One region of the Bradyrhizobium sp. CW1 genome, then DNA from elsewhere that is predicted to be linked to it. Evidence: predicted binding sites of a transcription regulator. Region 1 holds the regulator's gene; each other region holds the start of a gene.

What was found. The regulator LexA, encoded in region 1, represses DNA repair genes until DNA is damaged. The targets are predictions, from matches to a motif close to TGTTCNNNNTGTGTTCNG.
Region 2: IVB54_RS05385 (ribonuclease T2) is a predicted target of LexA. The motif match lies at 1,491-1,508, and genes of this name have one in related genera.
Region 3: IVB54_RS20760 (DUF3072 domain-containing protein) is a predicted target of LexA. The motif match lies at 1,903-1,920, and genes of this name have one in related genera.
Region 4: IVB54_RS02990 (ATP-dependent Clp protease adaptor ClpS) is a predicted target of LexA. The motif match lies at 2,168-2,185, and genes of this name have one in related genera.

What each region holds. Positions count from the first base shown of each region.
Region 1 is NZ_CP064684.1:3,846,974-3,850,840, forward strand. Features, by position in the region: gene IVB54_RS18840 (ComEC/Rec2 family competence protein) at 1-443, shown strand, start outside; gene IVB54_RS18845 (hypothetical protein) at 582-1,016, opposite strand; gene lexA (transcriptional repressor LexA) at 1,511-2,212, opposite strand; gene glp (gephyrin-like molybdotransferase Glp) at 2,389-3,600, opposite strand; gene IVB54_RS18860 (hypothetical protein) at 3,839-3,867, opposite strand, start outside.
Region 2 is NZ_CP064684.1:1,133,761-1,137,627, forward strand. Features, by position in the region: gene rlmJ (23S rRNA (adenine(2030)-N(6))-methyltransferase RlmJ) at 1-699, opposite strand, end outside; gene IVB54_RS05385 (ribonuclease T2) at 752-1,444, opposite strand; gene IVB54_RS05390 (hypothetical protein) at 1,564-2,028, opposite strand; gene IVB54_RS05395 (hypothetical protein) at 2,211-2,504, shown strand; gene IVB54_RS05400 (DUF3617 family protein) at 2,548-3,078, shown strand; gene IVB54_RS05405 (ATP-binding protein) at 3,248-3,867, opposite strand, start outside.
Region 3 is NZ_CP064684.1:4,220,932-4,224,798, reverse strand. Features, by position in the region: gene IVB54_RS20775 (VOC family protein) at 1-253, opposite strand, end outside; gene IVB54_RS20770 (hypothetical protein) at 500-742, shown strand; gene IVB54_RS20765 (hypothetical protein) at 748-1,017, shown strand; gene IVB54_RS20760 (DUF3072 domain-containing protein) at 1,646-1,861, opposite strand; gene IVB54_RS20755 (hypothetical protein) at 2,022-2,237, shown strand; gene IVB54_RS20750 (hypothetical protein) at 2,406-2,786, shown strand; gene IVB54_RS20745 (hypothetical protein) at 2,809-3,318, opposite strand; gene IVB54_RS20740 (hypothetical protein) at 3,539-3,715, opposite strand.
Region 4 is NZ_CP064684.1:648,663-652,529, reverse strand. Features, by position in the region: gene IVB54_RS03005 (methyl-accepting chemotaxis protein) at 1-620, opposite strand, end outside; gene IVB54_RS03000 (enoyl-CoA hydratase) at 754-1,524, opposite strand; gene IVB54_RS02995 (MarR family winged helix-turn-helix transcriptional regulator) at 1,542-2,009, opposite strand; gene IVB54_RS02990 (ATP-dependent Clp protease adaptor ClpS) at 2,219-3,867, shown strand, end outside.

The DNA.
Region 1 (3,867 bases):
TTCTGCTCAAGGAATGGCTCGCTGCCGACGCCGATCCGCGCGATGCGGGCAGAGCCTCGCTTGCCGATGGCGTGTCCTGCGACGAATCCGGCTGCGTGACGCCACTGGCCGACGGGAGGCTGGTCGCGCTGGCACTGCGCGTCGACGCTCTCGCAGACGATTGCAGTCGGGCCGCCCTGGTGGTGACGACTCGTCCCGCGCCGCCCGATTGCGCGGCGATGGTGGTCGATCGGCAGCGGCTCGCCAGCCAGAGCGCGCTGGCGCTGACGCAGCGTGGTGACGGTTTTGTGGTTCAGGCAGTGAGGGCGAGAGGCACGAGCCGCCCCTGGTTGCCGGCCGGCGCCGGCGAGGGTGATTTCGACGGCAGCCTCGCGCCAAAGTCGACCGCGCCTCGCATCAAGGACGCAACGCCGGCGGACACCGACCTGCAAGCCGACGATTGATCTGATGGTGCGGAGCAACGCAGTGGTTCGGTGCGTCCGTTCGGATTCGCGGGGCGCAAACCACACCATCTCGCCGGCCACGGCCGGCGATGGCGATTCAATCCTGACCTCCGACCTCGTAGCCGGAGGGCGGCTCTGTCAGCCGATCGGCAGGTGCGTGACGGTCGGCTGCCTGTCGGCGGTGATCTGCGCCTTGTGCTCGCGCTCGGTGACCGACTGAGTCACCGGCAGTTGCAGCACCGTCGCGCGCTGGCCTTCGACGAGCTGCGTCACCAGCACGTATTTGCCGTCGGGGAATTCGATCGCATCATGATGGCGGTCGGGAACGTGCGGATCGATCTTGCCGAACTTGCCGACGCGGGAATTGATGGTGCGCGTCCAGATCCAGCGATTGTCGTAGCGGACGTCGTCGGCGAAGGCGAGCTCCGTCCCCGGCAGCAGGCAGACGGCGACGGACGGATCGGCTGCAGAGGCGAAGCCGCGCGTCGAGGTGCCGCGGAAGCTTGTCGTGACGATCGTCTCGCCGACTTCGGCGGGGCGCGACGCGACGGCATGTAGGCTGTAGTCACACATCGGGTGCTCCTCATGCTGGGATAGCAACCCGCGTCTCTTATCGAGGCGCAGGCCTCTATCAGAGTGGAAGCACGAACGCTGTGCTTGGTTGTGGGCAAATCTGCGGCTGGCTTCCGCAAGCCGCGATCACATTATCTTTCCCGAATTCAATAGGAACAAAGCTCGCCGCGATGCATTCGGGAGGCGCGTACGCGAACATTGCCAACTTGGCTGCAACGGCCGAACTTGACCGCTGGTCGCTGTTTCCTCGAACAACCGAGCCGCGAAGCGGTGCTGCTTGAAGCGGTGCTGCTTCGTCGGCGTGGCGAGGAGCCAGCGTTGGAGGAGGGGCCGGATAGTCTGTGCAGAACCAGAAAGGCTATCCAGCCGGAGCGGACGATGATCCGCTCCAATCTCTGACCGGCGATGCCGATCGGAAGCGCGCGAGGCGCCAAGCACCTCCGGCATGAAGTGCTTCCGATATGAAGTACTGCCGATAGAAAGGACTCCCGGTATCAGTACTTCCGGTAAAGCCCGATCAGCTTGCCCTGAATCTTCACCCGGTTGGGCGGCAGGATGCGGACCTCATAGGCCGCGTTGGCGGGCTCGAGCGCGATCGAGGCGCCGCGACGGCGGAAGCGCTTCAGCGTCGCTTCCTCGTCGTCGATCAGCGCCACCACGATGTCGCCGGTATCGGCGCTCTCGTTGCGCTGGATCAGGGCCATGTCGCCGTCGAGAATGCCGGCTTCGACCATCGAGTCGCCGCGCACTTCCAGCGCGTAATGCTCGCCCGAGCCGAGCATGTCAGGCGGTACGCTGATAGTATGGCTGCGGGTCTGCAACGCCTCGATCGGCGTGCCGGCCGCGATGCGGCCCATCACCGGCACCGCGACGGGACGTTCGCCCTCGTCAGCGGGCAGGCTCGCGCTCGCACGCACCTTGCCGAGATTGCCCTCGATGACGCTCGGCGTGAAGCCGCGGCGGCTGCCAGCGGCTGCCTGGAGCTCCGGCAGCTTGATGACTTCAATCGCACGGGCGCGGTTGGGCAGGCGTCGGATGAAGCCACGCTCCTCGAGCGCCGTGATCAGGCGATGGATGCCCGACTTCGAGCGCAGATCGAGCGCATCCTTCATCTCGTCGAAGGAGGGCGGCACGCCGCTTTCCTTCAGACGTTCACTGATGAACCGCAGAAGCTCGTATTGTTTGCGCGTTAACATCTCGACCAAAGTCCCCCGGTTGATGTCGTCCGATTCCGAGACGCTGAATTCGGCCATAAGCCGCTGCATGCTCGAAACAAATCATGAACAGACACTATATGTTCGATACATGTTCCGCAACTGCTTAATTTACCGTGAACAGAGCAAAGTGCGCGGAACGCGCGTTGCGGGGGCGCTCAGACGGGGAGCCGCAACACTTCGCAAGCCGTGCCGGCTTCGGCCTTCGGCGCGAATGGTGCGCGGACGAGAAGTACCTGTGCTGCAGCGAGATTCGCAAGCAGCGAAGAGTCCTGATGATTGACGGGAACAACGACGCGTGTGCCATCGTCACGCTCCTCAAGATGCGCGCGCAGATAGTCCTCGCGCTGGTCGTTGGCGCCGACGTCGCGGCCGAGCACGGCGCGTTCACGGCGATGGTGAATCACTGAACGGCCCGACAGGGCGCGAATCAGCGGCACCATGAACAGGAAAGCGCACACGTAGGACGATACGGGATTGCCCGGCAGGCCGATCACACCCATTGCGCCGAGTCGCCCGTGCATCATCGGCTTGCCTGGCCGCATCGCGATCTTCCAGAACGCCATCGCGATGCCTTCGTCCCGCAGTGCCTGCTGGACCAGATCGTGGTCGCCGACCGATGCGCCGCCGGTCGTGATCAGGACGTCGGCGCCGCTCTCGCGGGCGCGGCGGATGCCGGCGGTGGTGGCCTCGAGCGTGTCGGCGGCAATACCGAGGTCGATGGTCTCGGCGCCCTCGCTGCGGGCGAGCGCGTGCAGGGCGTAGCCGTTGGAATAGACGATCTGGCCGTGGCCGGGCGTGGTGCCCGGCATCACCAGCTCGTCGCCGGTGGCGAGAATCGCGACCTTCGGACGCCTGACAACGGCAAGGTGCGGATGATTCATCCCGGCGGCGAGCGCGAGGTCTCGCTCGGTCAGACGGCTTCCCTTGCGCAGGAGCACGTCGCCCTCGCGGAAATCGACGCCGGCGGGGCGGATGTGCCGGCCGGCGATCGCGGCTTCCTTGATCGTGATGCGCTTGCCGGCGGCGACCGTGTCCTCCTGGATCACGACGGCGTCCGCGCCAAAGGGAATGACGCCGCCGGTGAAGATCCGCACGGCCTCGCCGGCTCCGACCGTCCCCTCGAACGGTCGGCCCGCTGCGACTTCGCCGATGACGGTGAGCTCCGAATCGATCGTCGCGGCGTCGGCCGCGCGCACCGCGTAGCCGTCCATCGCCGACATCGCTTGCGGCGGCTGCGTGCGCCGCGCCACGACGTCACGCGCGAGCACGCGATGGTAGGCCTCGTCGAGGGAAATCATTTCTTCCGGCAGCGGCTCTGCACCCGCCAGCACCGCGGCAAGCGCGTCAGAAACCGGCATCAAGGCCACGGCGAAAACTCCTGCTCGGCACGTTCGGGCGAATGTTCCGCACGTCTTCTAGCCGAGCGCAGGCGCAGAGGCAAAAGCGGCTGAGCAGGCACAGTCATCCCGCCCCTTCACATTGTTCCGGAAGGCAGGATCAAGCGCGTCGCGGCATGATCCGAAGGAGGTCACAGATCGGCAGGAGAGTGGTCATGGAAGCGACGAAAATCATGGCAAGGCGAGAACGCGCCATGGCCTGAATCGATCAGCTCCCTGCCTGCCCGGGAGTTACGT
Region 2 (3,867 bases), 2.7 Mb from region 1:
CACGCTGAATTCGAGGCGCAGGCATTTTCCCGGCGGTTTTGCTGCGGCTGCGAGCCGCGCCACTGATTGCACCAGCGTGTCGGTGGCGCGTCGGCTCTTGGCGGGATACCAGATTACATAGATACCGGTCGGCCATTTCGCGAAAGCCGCCGAGAAGGCCTCTGCGAGCTTTTCGAACTCGTCCTTTGCCTCGAAGGGCGGGTCGATCAGAACGAGCCCACGCCGTTCCTTCGGCGGCACGAAAGCCGGCAGCGCCATCCAGCCGTCGAGGTCGACCACGCGGGCCTGTTCGTCGCGGCGCAGTACGCCGATCAGCGCCTTGCGCGCCTTCGGCTCGAGCTCGCAGAGCAAGAGGCGGTCCTGCGGCCTCAGCAGGCCGCGTGCGATCAGCGGCGAGCCCGGATAGGCCTTGAGCTCGCCCTTCGGATTGAAGGCGCGGACGATGTCGAGATAGGGCTTGGTCAGCGCCATGGCGTCGTTCGACAACCGCGCCTGCATCAGCCGCGCAATGCCCGTCAGCCACTCGCCGCCCCGGCGCGCTTCGTCGCTTTCGAGATCGTAGAGGCCAGCGCCGGCATGGGTGTCGATGACGCGGAACGCACCCGGCTTGTCCTGGAGATAGGTGATGATGCGCGTCAGCACGATGTGCTTGATGACATCGGCGAAGTTGCCGGCATGGAAGGCGTGGCGGTAATTCATGCAAGAGCACTACGCCACGTGACGGCCCGAGCAAAGAGGCACGACGCCTGGGCTAGCCACCCCGGATCGGCGGCATCGTCACCTGGTCGCGGCGGCAGGCGCGGCGGTCGATCTCCTCGCAGGCGCGGAATTGCAGGTCCTTGCTGAGGCAGATGCGGACTTCCGATAGCCGCGTCCGGTTGCAGGTGATCGAGACGGCGGCATTGCTGAGGCCCGGATTGGCCTTGATGAAGGCTTCCTCCACCTCCGCCGGCGCCACGGTCTTGGCCTGCGATAGATCGAGATATTCGGCTGGAATCTTGATCGCGGCGCGCGCCTTGCGGATCGTCTCGAAATAGCTGCGGTCAGCGAGCCCCGAGCAGGTGCCGTGCTTGTCCCACTCATTGAAGATCAGCCCCGGCGCCGGCATCAGATCGAGCATGGAGGAGACGATGCTGCGGTTCAGCCGCGGCGAGGGCCGCTGGCAATATTCCGGAAATCCGCTCTCATATTGCGGCCACAAACCATGCACCACGAAAGCGTAGGGCCGTCCGCTGCACTGGGTCTGCGAGCGGCCGCCGCGCTCCGCCGCCTCCTCGCAGAAAGAGGGCGACCAAGACAGTGACAGCACATAAAAATCGAATTCGCCGGGCGTGTTCTGCCGCTTGTCCTGGGCCTTTGCGCCATCGGCCAGCGCAGCCAGCCCGGCCGCAAGCGTCAGCGAGATCATCAGGCGGGAGAACGAATGCAATCTGGAATGAAACATGGCGACGCCCCTCAACTAGACTGTGCAGACAAGCCTAGCAGGCGATAAGAACATTTCAAGAACAAAATGCGGGTGACCGTCGTTCGGCCGCCTGATCGGTCCGGATCAGAACGTTTCAATTACTGTTTGGCGGCGCGGCAGGCCGGGTTGTAGGCCCAGTTGCGGTCGAGCCCGACCACGCACCATTCGACGCCTTGGCCGTAGCCGGCGAAGCCGCCATCCTCCACGATCGAGAAATGCACCTTGCGCATCTTGCCGTCCGTGAGCATGGCCTCGCCGGTGCAATAGCGGCGCGGGATGTTGTCGGATGCCCAAGGCCGGAACGCGGTCTCGTGAACTGCGGCGAAGCCGGTGATCTTCAACGAAGAATTCCAGAACGCGCTTTCTTTCTCCCAGAACTGGGTCGCGATCGTCGGCAGCGCCCTGTCGCACTCGGAGACGTTGCCGTCATAGCGCGGCCCGCTCAGCCAGAAATTCAGCTCCAGCGGATTGGCGGCCCTGGCCTCGCCGAGCGACAGCGCCCCGAACAGGAGGCCGAGCACGGCGGCAAAGCGGAGCGATTTCAGGAAGGTCGAGGCGCGCATGGATGATCCAGACAGCATGATCTGCAAGGGTCGGACGGTGCCGTGAAGGCCGGGGGAGGTCAAGTGCAGCGCGGCAACACTTGCCGACGAGTTGACCGCAATGCTGCGTTGGACCGGCCATCCGTTCTTTCCACCGCCGCGCCGACACCGTAAACTGCCGCCAACCAATCGGAGTGACGGGAATGCGAATCATTGCGGCCGCGGGCCTACTTGCCTTGGGTATGATGGCGAGCCAGTCGGCGCATGCCGATCTGCTTCCGGTGCCTCCGTTCAAGGGCAACGACACCGGCGGCATCATCGCCTATTCGATGGCAACCCAGGTCGATGCGCGGCAGGTCGCGGTCGATCACTGCGCGCGCTATGGCAAAGTCGCCAAATTCCTGGCGATGCAGGCCTATGAGGGCGGCTACATCTCGTTCTCCTGCCGCTGGGTGCCCTATGGCGCCGCCGACCAGCCGATCCGCACGCTCTACTGAGGCGCTTTCGCACGCCGCTACCTCTCAGCCGGGAACTTCCCACATGACGCGCAAACTCGCTTTGCTCGGCTCCGCCCTTTGCCTCGTGTTGTCGGCAGGCAGCGCTCGCGCTGACGACCTGCCGGTGCGTAAGGCAGGGCTGTGGGAATTGAAGATGGTCCGGACCGGCACGCCGGTGCCCGAGATGACCATGCAGCACTGCACCGACGAGACCGTCGACAAGGAAATGAACAACAACGTCTCGCCGATGGCCAAGCAGATCTGCGCCAAGCAGGACATCAAGAAGACCGCGACCGGCTATGTCAGCGATTCCGAGTGCAATGTCGCCGGCATCAGCACGACTTCGCATGCTGAGATCACCGGCGATTTCAATTCGGCCTATACGGTGAAGACGTCGTCGCACGCGCAAGGCGGCGCCGCCGGCGCGGCAGGCCGCGACACGACCGTGCAGCTCGAAGCGAAATGGCTGGGAGCCTGCAAGCCGGACCAGAAGCCCGGCGACATCGTGATGCCCGGCGGCTTCAAGATGAACGTGCGTGACATGGACAAGCTGAAGGCGCTGCTGCCGAAGTAAGGCTCTTCCCCTCTCCCCTTGTGGGAGAGGGTGGCTCGCCGCGCAGCGGCGAGACGGGTGAGGGGTTTGTCTCCGCGTGTGACTCTTTTCGCTTTGAATTCGCGGAGAGAGACCCCTCATCCGGCGCTTCGCGCCACCTTCTCCCACAGGGGGAGAAGGGAAGAGGCAGCTACACCGGTATCCGCACGCTCGCCCTTAATCCGCCCATCGGACTGTCGCCAAGCGTGATGTCGCCGCCGTGCGAGCGGGCGATGTCGCGGGCGATCGCGAGGCCAAGACCTGTGCCGCCTTCGTCCTGGTTGCGGGCGTTGTCGAGCCGCAGGAACGGCTTGAACACCTCTTCGCGCAGATGGGCGGGAATGCCCGGCCCGTCATCGTCCACCGTCACGGTCAAATAACGGTGATCGCGCTGGCCGGTGATGGCGATGCTCTTGCCGTAGCGGGCGGCGTTGGTGACGAGGTTGGCGAGGCAGCGCTTGAATGAGGCCGGCTTCACCGTGACCACGGGCAGCCCGTTGAACGCAACGGTCGCCGTGTGGCCGTGGCGCTCGGCGTCGCTGCGCAGCTCCTCGAGCGCCTGGGCCATGTCGGTCGGCTGCGACTGCTCGCCGGAATCGCCGCGGGCAAACGCGAGGTAGTCCTCGAGCATCATCGACATCTCGTCGACGTCCTTGCGCATGCCCTCCATTTCGGGGCTGTCGCCGATCAACGCCAGCTCGAGCTTGAACCGCGTCAGGATCGTGCGCAGATCATGGCTGACGCCGGCTAGCATCGCGGTGCGTTGCTCCA
Region 3 (3,867 bases), 370 kb from region 1:
GGCGCTGATAATCCGCATCGATGTCTTCAACCTGAAACTCGATCACGGCGGTGCGGTTCGCGCCGGGCTCGGCACTGTTTTCTTTCCAGAGCGTGACCGTCTCGGCTGCGCCGATTGCGAGGTTGGCGCCCGGCGTCACGATCTTGGCGAACACCGGCGCGAGCCATTCGGCGGAACATCCGGTCACCATTTCGTAGAACGAAACCATGATTTTGATGTCAGTAGCGATCAGGCGAGTGGAGGCGAACTTCATGGCATGTCCTTTGGTTGACCGCAGATTTGAGCGGCATCGCGGGGCTCGTCGCACACCGCTGCTGCCACCCTGATGTCAGCAGTCACGATGCCGCGCCGAGCGCGCCGTGAATGGCGATGGCATTGCTCAAGCGCTAGAAAACGAGCCCTTCACGAAGCCCCACAGCGCTAACCGGGTCCTCAGAACGTGACGCAAATCGCAGAACTGGGCCACCTCACTCACGGGGGACACGGGGTTGTTTAGCCGTTGGCAGATGAACTCCCCGCGGAACTGACGCGACTAACCGCTATGGCCAATATTCTAGGCGAGCTTCTGTTTGCACTTATCCGCTCGATTGTTGCCGGATGGGCGTATGCGCTCTGGGTCAAACTGGCGACATGGCTCGAGCCGAAAATTCAACGGCGTTGGGTGAAGATTGCCGTAGGAGGCCTCCTCGGCCTGGCAGCCTTTTTTATGATTCCGATCGTGATGGCGCTGTTGGGCCTTTGAAGACAATGAAATCCGTTCTCACCGTCGCACTGGCAATCGGGGCCCTCGTCTCGACGGTGCTGCTCGTCATGGAGCAGCTAACCGACTACTCCACCCCTGTGATGGCATGGGAGATGCCGGGTATATCCGCAGCTTACCTTTTCTGGGGAGCTGTCGGCAGTTCCGTTTTCTTGGGCGTCGCCATCACTTGGGCCGTGAACGCCATCGTTTACGGGGCGCCCGCTTTCGTTGTCCTTACAGTCATCAAGCTGGCAATCCGCGATCTGCCGAAGTGACAGAACTGAGCTCGGCGCGGAGCCGATGCTCAGCGCGCTCAAGAAAATGAGCGGCAGCAGGTCATGCAAGGCGCCTGACGCGCCTTGCATGATCGTCTGAAATTTCGCCTGCCGGCGAGCGGCCGGACGGCCGACATCATGAACCACGACGGAGTTCGAGGCGACGAATGCCCGTAAACGAAGGTCTCTCGTCGTGAAATGGTTTAGACGATACGCAGTTGGCTGCCTGATCGCGGTGCTCCTGTTCTCGGGCCGAGACAGTTACAAACGGCCCGGCGAAGACATGCGCTACGGGGCCATCCTTATGGTAGCCGCCGGTTGGCCTGTTGTTGCCGCGATTGTCGTGGGAAGCACCATCGGTGACATCGTACATGACGTGAAGCAAGGCAAAGCAGGATGAGTGCCCGGCTCGCAAAGCGACAGGCCGCGATCCCGGCATTGAAGTTGTGGAATCGACATTGCGGGATCGTGCGCTCAATCGACGCTGTCTGTGCCCGACGAAATGCAGCGCGCTCAACGTTTGTGAATGCAGCGTTGGCCGAACGCCTGCAACCTTCCCGCGACACTTCTGATCATCGGTGAGTCATGTTCTTCCGTCTCGCAGGGGCGGGGCGTACATGCCCGCTGTCTACTTCTCGAGCCCGGCCTTTTGCCGCATCGTGTCGATCAGCTCTGACGCCTCTGCCTTGGTCAGATCCTTCTTGGGGAGGGGCTTGTGCGCCTGCTCGGCGAGGGTCTTGAGGTAGGATTCCTGGGCGCCGGTCATCGGGTCGTCGCCGGAAACCCAATCCTTCGGATCCTTTTGTGTGTTGTCCCCGGTGTTGTCAGCTGTCTTGTCAGCCATCGCGATCTCTCCTTTTCCACCTAACGTCGGCGCGCGCTTGTCGTTCCTCATTTGTTCGTCAGTCGAAAACGTGCGGAAATTGAACGTCTCGAGATCTGCCATGAAGAACCGACCTACTGGCCAGCGCGGAACAAGCGCTCCCGCCAAGCGTAGGTTCTGCATGAGCGAGAACCTGTCCCATCTCATCGAACATTCCGTGCAGATCGCCTGGGATTATCTGGAGCGCACCGGACAAGTCAGCGACGCGCCGTTCACCAGCCGCTTTCTCTCGGCCGCCGTCGAAGAGATGGTCCGCAAGGGCGAGCACAGACGCCTCATGCTGGCCAACCGGGCCATCACGGCGTTCGAGCGGCTTTCCAATAGGCAAGCTGCATAGATCGGTCCCCGGCCTTCGGTCGTCACTGCGCGGCGGTCCTGCAGTTCTCCGAGTGCAATTTGTTGAACCCCGGCGAAGCCCGGCGCGACCAACCGCCATGCTGCAAAGCCTGCTCGGCATCGGAATTGGCTTCGCGGCCTATGTGCTGAGACACCAAAGAGGAAAGTCGTGAAGGCGATCACACTGCTCGCGGTGGCGGCCATGCTGCTGGTGGAAATCTTCGGGTCGAAGGCGAGCGTCGGCGGCTCGATGAGCTTCATGCTGGTCTTTGTGCTCGTGATGCTGGCTGTCGCGATCTACGAGGCTTGGTCGAACGAGCGCGGCGCGATCGGATGGATCGTCAACCTGTTCGCTTCGGCGGTTGGCGGGCTGGTTGCGGTTGCCCTGATCGGGATGGCCGTGGAGGCGATGCTGCCATACCTTCACCTCGAAGGTTCGCTCGCGTCCTCGCAACATCCCCTGAAATACGTCCTAGTCGCAGCCATTGCGATCTGCATGGTGCTGGGATCATGGCTGCCGCTGTTGGCCGTCAACCGGTTTCGTCACTGAAGGGCACCCGGCGTCGCGCTCCCTAGCGCTTTGCTTCCTGCTTGCCACGCCTGATTTCCTCAGCCTCGTCCACCAGCTTCAAGGCGGCGCCGTCGTAGCTCAGCTTGAGCCCACGGCCGACAGTCCATATCCATCCGTCCCGGGAGTCCCTGGTTGGCTGGGCGTTGAACTGGTCGGAGATCGATTTGACGGCAGCGTCTTGGGGACCCGGATTGTTCAACTCCGCAATGACGCGCCAGATGCGATGTTTGGGATCAGGATTCCCAGGGTCAACGTCGTCGGCAAAGATCGTGACCTTGGCGCCGTCGACTGCGCACTCCAGGACGTAGGAATCGCGAATCTGACGGCAGCGGTAGCGACGTTGCGTGACGAGCTTGTTGGTTTCGTCGAATGTCATCCCTGGCGAAAAGCCGAGGATGTCGGACTTCTTCACAAGTGCCATAGACGCAGGCTTTAGAAAGCCGGGCTGTACCGCCACGAGAACGGCGGCAACAACAACGATCAAGCCGGCGACAACAATGGCAATCTTCATCAGCCCCTCACAAGAAACGTTCGACCATACAACAGCCGGAGCGTTCTACCAGCCATCGCCCTGCATGCTTCGAGCCTCCGGCTATTTTTGTAGGACTGCACCTTCGGAGGATCACAGCTTCGGAAGATCGCATGGGCACGTATCGGCTGGTCATGAACGTGAAAAACCGCCCCTGACATGACCAGGGGCGGCTTTCACCAAACGGGGTTTCGAACGCGATCTAGTGACCGGTGCCCGGCTTCGTCGTCTTCGGCGGCTTGCCGTCTTCGATCCGGCCTTCGTTGCGCAAGTCGCGACCTTCCTGGGCCTTCTTCTGGCTCTCGGGGGACTTGCCGTGTTCGTTCATCTCTTCTTTGATGAATCCGGCGCCTTCCTTCACTTTGCCTTCAACGCTCATGACGATCTCCTTGCTGGAGATGGGGCAACTCGCGGCAAGACCTGACCGTTCCGGTGCGCGCACGATTGTGAGGAGTGCATTCGACAGGTTCCAAAGACCCTTCTCATGAAATGGCCGCGCCGCTTGTGGAAGCGACGCGGCCGGGAAGCGAG
Region 4 (3,867 bases), 3.2 Mb from region 1:
GCGTTGACGTTGGAGCGAAGGGACGAACAATGGATACCATAACGATCGCGCACCTGCCAGGCGAAGCGCCGGACCTGGATCATGCGGGCGATGAAGGGGTCGTCCATCCAGGCGCGGTTCGACACCGCGGTGGAAGCGAGGTTGGCCGTTTCGATCACCTTGGTGACGCCATCATACCAGGAGTTGGTGCGCTCGATCTTGCGCTCCGCGCGCGGGCGCTTGGCCTCGTCGTAGAACAGCTGGAACTGCGGCGCGGCGGCGCTCCAGCCCTGCTTCAATGTGCCAGCGAGTTCGTCGCGGCGGGCGAAATCGACGGTGGCGAGCGCGGCGCCGATGGCGTCATAGCCGCCCTGCTCGGCCTTCTCCGCCGCCTCGAGTTTTGCTCGCGGATCATCCTCGCCGAGGATCGCGCTCTGGGCATCGCCGCGATTGTTGCGCAGCGCCAGCACGCCATGGAAGATCGCCTTGTCGGCCGCGGCAAGCCGCGCGGTCTCGAGGCTGTCGCTATAGCGGCCGAACGCCCCAACCATCTGGATCGCCGTGGAGGCCAGCGCACCCGCAGCCAGCAGGGCCATCAAGGTCAGAAGGAGCGAACTTACCGATTTCTTAAACATTGCCATGGTGTCGGGGGCCTGGGTCGGGGGCCTATTCTTTCGAGCGCCACCTTGCCCGCGACATGCCAATGTTCCGTTAAGGTTTTAATCGAATGGGCGTGAGTTTCCGGCCCGACGAGCCTCAGCGCAGTCCCGGATATCACGCAACCTTGGTGAAATCCGGCGGGCGGCGTTCCGCGAACGCCGTGAAGGCCTCGCGCGCCTCAGCGGTGCGCAGGCGCAGCCCGAACTGCTCGCCTTCGGCATTCATCTGCGCGACCAGCGTCTCGCCGTTGCGCATCAGCTTCTTGGTGGCGGTGAGTGCGCCGGCCGGCTGACGGGCAAGACGCTGCGCCAGCGCGAGCGCCTCGGCATCGAGCTTGTCGAGCGGCACGACGCGGTTGGCGAGCCCCCATTCCAGCGCGGATTTGGCCGGCACCGTCTCGCCCAGCGCGAACATCTCGTAGGCCCGCGCATAGCCGATGCGCGCCGGCATCAGCAGGCTGGAAGCTGCTTCCGGCACCAGTGCGAGGCTGACGAAGGGCGTCGACAATTGCGCGTTGGCGGCAAGCACGACGAGGTCGCAATGCAGCAGCATCGTGGTGCCGACGCCGACGGCGCGGCCCTGCACCGCGGCCACCAAGGGCCGGGAGCAGCGCGCCAGCGACTGGATGAAGCGCACGACGTTGCGGCTTCCTTCCGACTTGCCCGCCGCGACCGCCGCGAACTCGCCGACATCGTTGCCGGCGGTAAACATGTCGCCTTCGCCGCGGATCAGGATCACGCGGACCGACGGATCGTGCTCGGCTGATTCGATGGCATCGGCGAGCTTGCCGTACATCGCATCCGTCAGCGCATTCTTCTTGTCGGGGCGTGCCAGCGTGAGCGTGAGAATTCCGCCGTCGTTCCGGATCCGGACGTGCTCGGTCATGGGTCTCTCCTCTATTCCTATGGATCTCTAGAAAGCTCTGTTGAAAGCTGTCTTGGAAACTTGTCCTGAATGCTGGTCAGCCAGCGCGCGACGATATCGATCTCCGCACTGGTGAATCCGTCCGTCAACGCCGCGTTGACCCGTGCCGCGCTGGCCTTCGCCTGCGCCAGTGCCGTCCGCCCCTTCGGCGTCAGCCAGACGCGCCAGGCGCGACCATCCTCGTGATCCGCGCGCCGCTCGACCAGTTTAGCCGCCGCCGTACGGTCGACCAGCCCCGAGATGCCGGCCGGCCCCATGTCGAGCGCCGCGCCCACCTCACCCATCAGGACGCCGTTCTGCTTGCCGAGGATGAACAGCAGCCCCGCTTGCGCCGGCGTGACCTCGCTCGAAGGCTGCGCCGCCATCCAGCGCTGCACGCGCCGCTGCGCCACGCTCAACAGGTAGATCAACCGATGGTGTCTCGCGCCCTCGTCTTTATTTCGCATGCGAAATAGATAATCGAGGCGGATCAGATTGTCAAAGGACGGCAGCTGGACATGTGCCGCGGCAGTCGTCGAGGAACAGGGCCGCCCCGGCGCACCAGGACCTCACCCACCAATCGCAATTAGCCGCCGCCGTCACGCTTGACGGCCGCTTCCCTTTATGTTCTCTATTCGTTCTATTCAATCATAGATTGTCCCGGAGGCCTTTCGTGATGAACAGTATGCGTGGCGAGAACCAGCCGACCCAGCTCATAATTCATAATGACGATGATACGCCGGACCAATTCGTGATGGATCTGCTTCGGCAGGTTTTCGGCAAATCAGACCGTGAAGCGACCGCGCTGATCACCCAGATCGAGCAGAAGGAAAAAGCGGTTTGCGGACCTTACCCGCAATCGGTTGCCGAAGCCCTTTTCAAATCTGCGCAACAATCCATCGAATTGGCCGGCCACCAACTGCAGGTCACGCTAGAGGCGGTCAAGAGTCCTTGCGAACTCTGTGGCAAGCCTGAGGGACAGACCGACGTTCGTATCGGCAGCCGCACGGTCTGGCTGTGCAGCGAATGCATGCGTGCGGCGGATGAGCCCTCGAACGAGCGAGAGGAGAATTTCGACTTTGCATGCGACATTCTCGATTGGCACCTTGCCAGCACTGCGCGCAGCAAACTCGTGACCACGATCCGCCAATTTCCCGGCCACATGCGGGTCGATCTCCAGGCCGCCGTCGACCGGCTCTTCGGCAAGGCCATCCGGCTGGTGGGACTGAACGAGGAGCAGCGCTACGAAACGCTGTCGATTCCACGACTGCTCAAGGAGGGCCGCTATGCGATCGCGATTGCCCCGCTGCAATATTCCGACGTCGACGTAGGCGAGAAGAGCCCGGTCAAGTGTCTGGATAACGGGCTGTGGCTGTGTGAGCAGGATCATCTCCGCTATGCGGTTTTGCTCTGCGCACACCGCGAATACAGTCGCGAGCCCGGAATTCGGATCGAAATCCTGGTACCCTCAGGTTCCGCAGGCGCGGCTCTCGTCCAGCAATGCTTCAGTGAATTGGAAGAAGCCGTACAGGCTGCGCGGACCTATCGCGGCAAGATCCTGTCGCTCGATGCCGATTCCGACTATCGCGGTCGCTCGCGCGGCATCACGGTGCATCGCTTGCCGCAGGTCGCGCGCGACGAGGTGATCCTGCCGGAGCAGACCCTGCGGCTGCTCGATCGCAACGTTCTGACCTTCGTCAACACCCGAGACCAATTGCGCCGGCTGGGTCAATCGACACGCAAAGGCATCTTGCTGTACGGGCCGCCGGGCACTGGCAAGACCCACACGATCCGTTATCTCGCAACGCATTTGCCCGGGCATACGACGCTGATCATCACGGCCGAGCAGATCGGTCTGCTCGGCGCCTATATGAGCCTGGCACGGTTGCTCCAGCCGTCGATGGTGGTGATCGAGGATGTCGATCTCATCGCCCGCGACCGCGATGACATGGGGCCGTGTGAGGAATCCATGCTGAACAAGCTGCTCAACGAGATGGACGGGCTGAAGGAAGACGCCGACATCCTGTTCGTCCTGACCACCAACCGGCCGGAGGACCTCGAGGGAGCTCTCGCGGGTCGCCCCGGCCGCATCGATCAAGCCATCGAAGTGCCGCTGCCAGACGAGACCGGCCGCGGCAAGCTGGTCCGGCTCTACGGCAGGGGATTGCCGCTCGAGGGGGCCGTGATCGCGGAGGCTGCCCGACGCAGCGAGGGCACGAGTTGCGCCTTCATCAAGGAGCTGATGCGGCGGCTGGCGCAAGGAAGCATCGCGCGGGACGGCGGCAACACCGTGATCTCGGCCGATATCGACGAGGCGCTTGACGA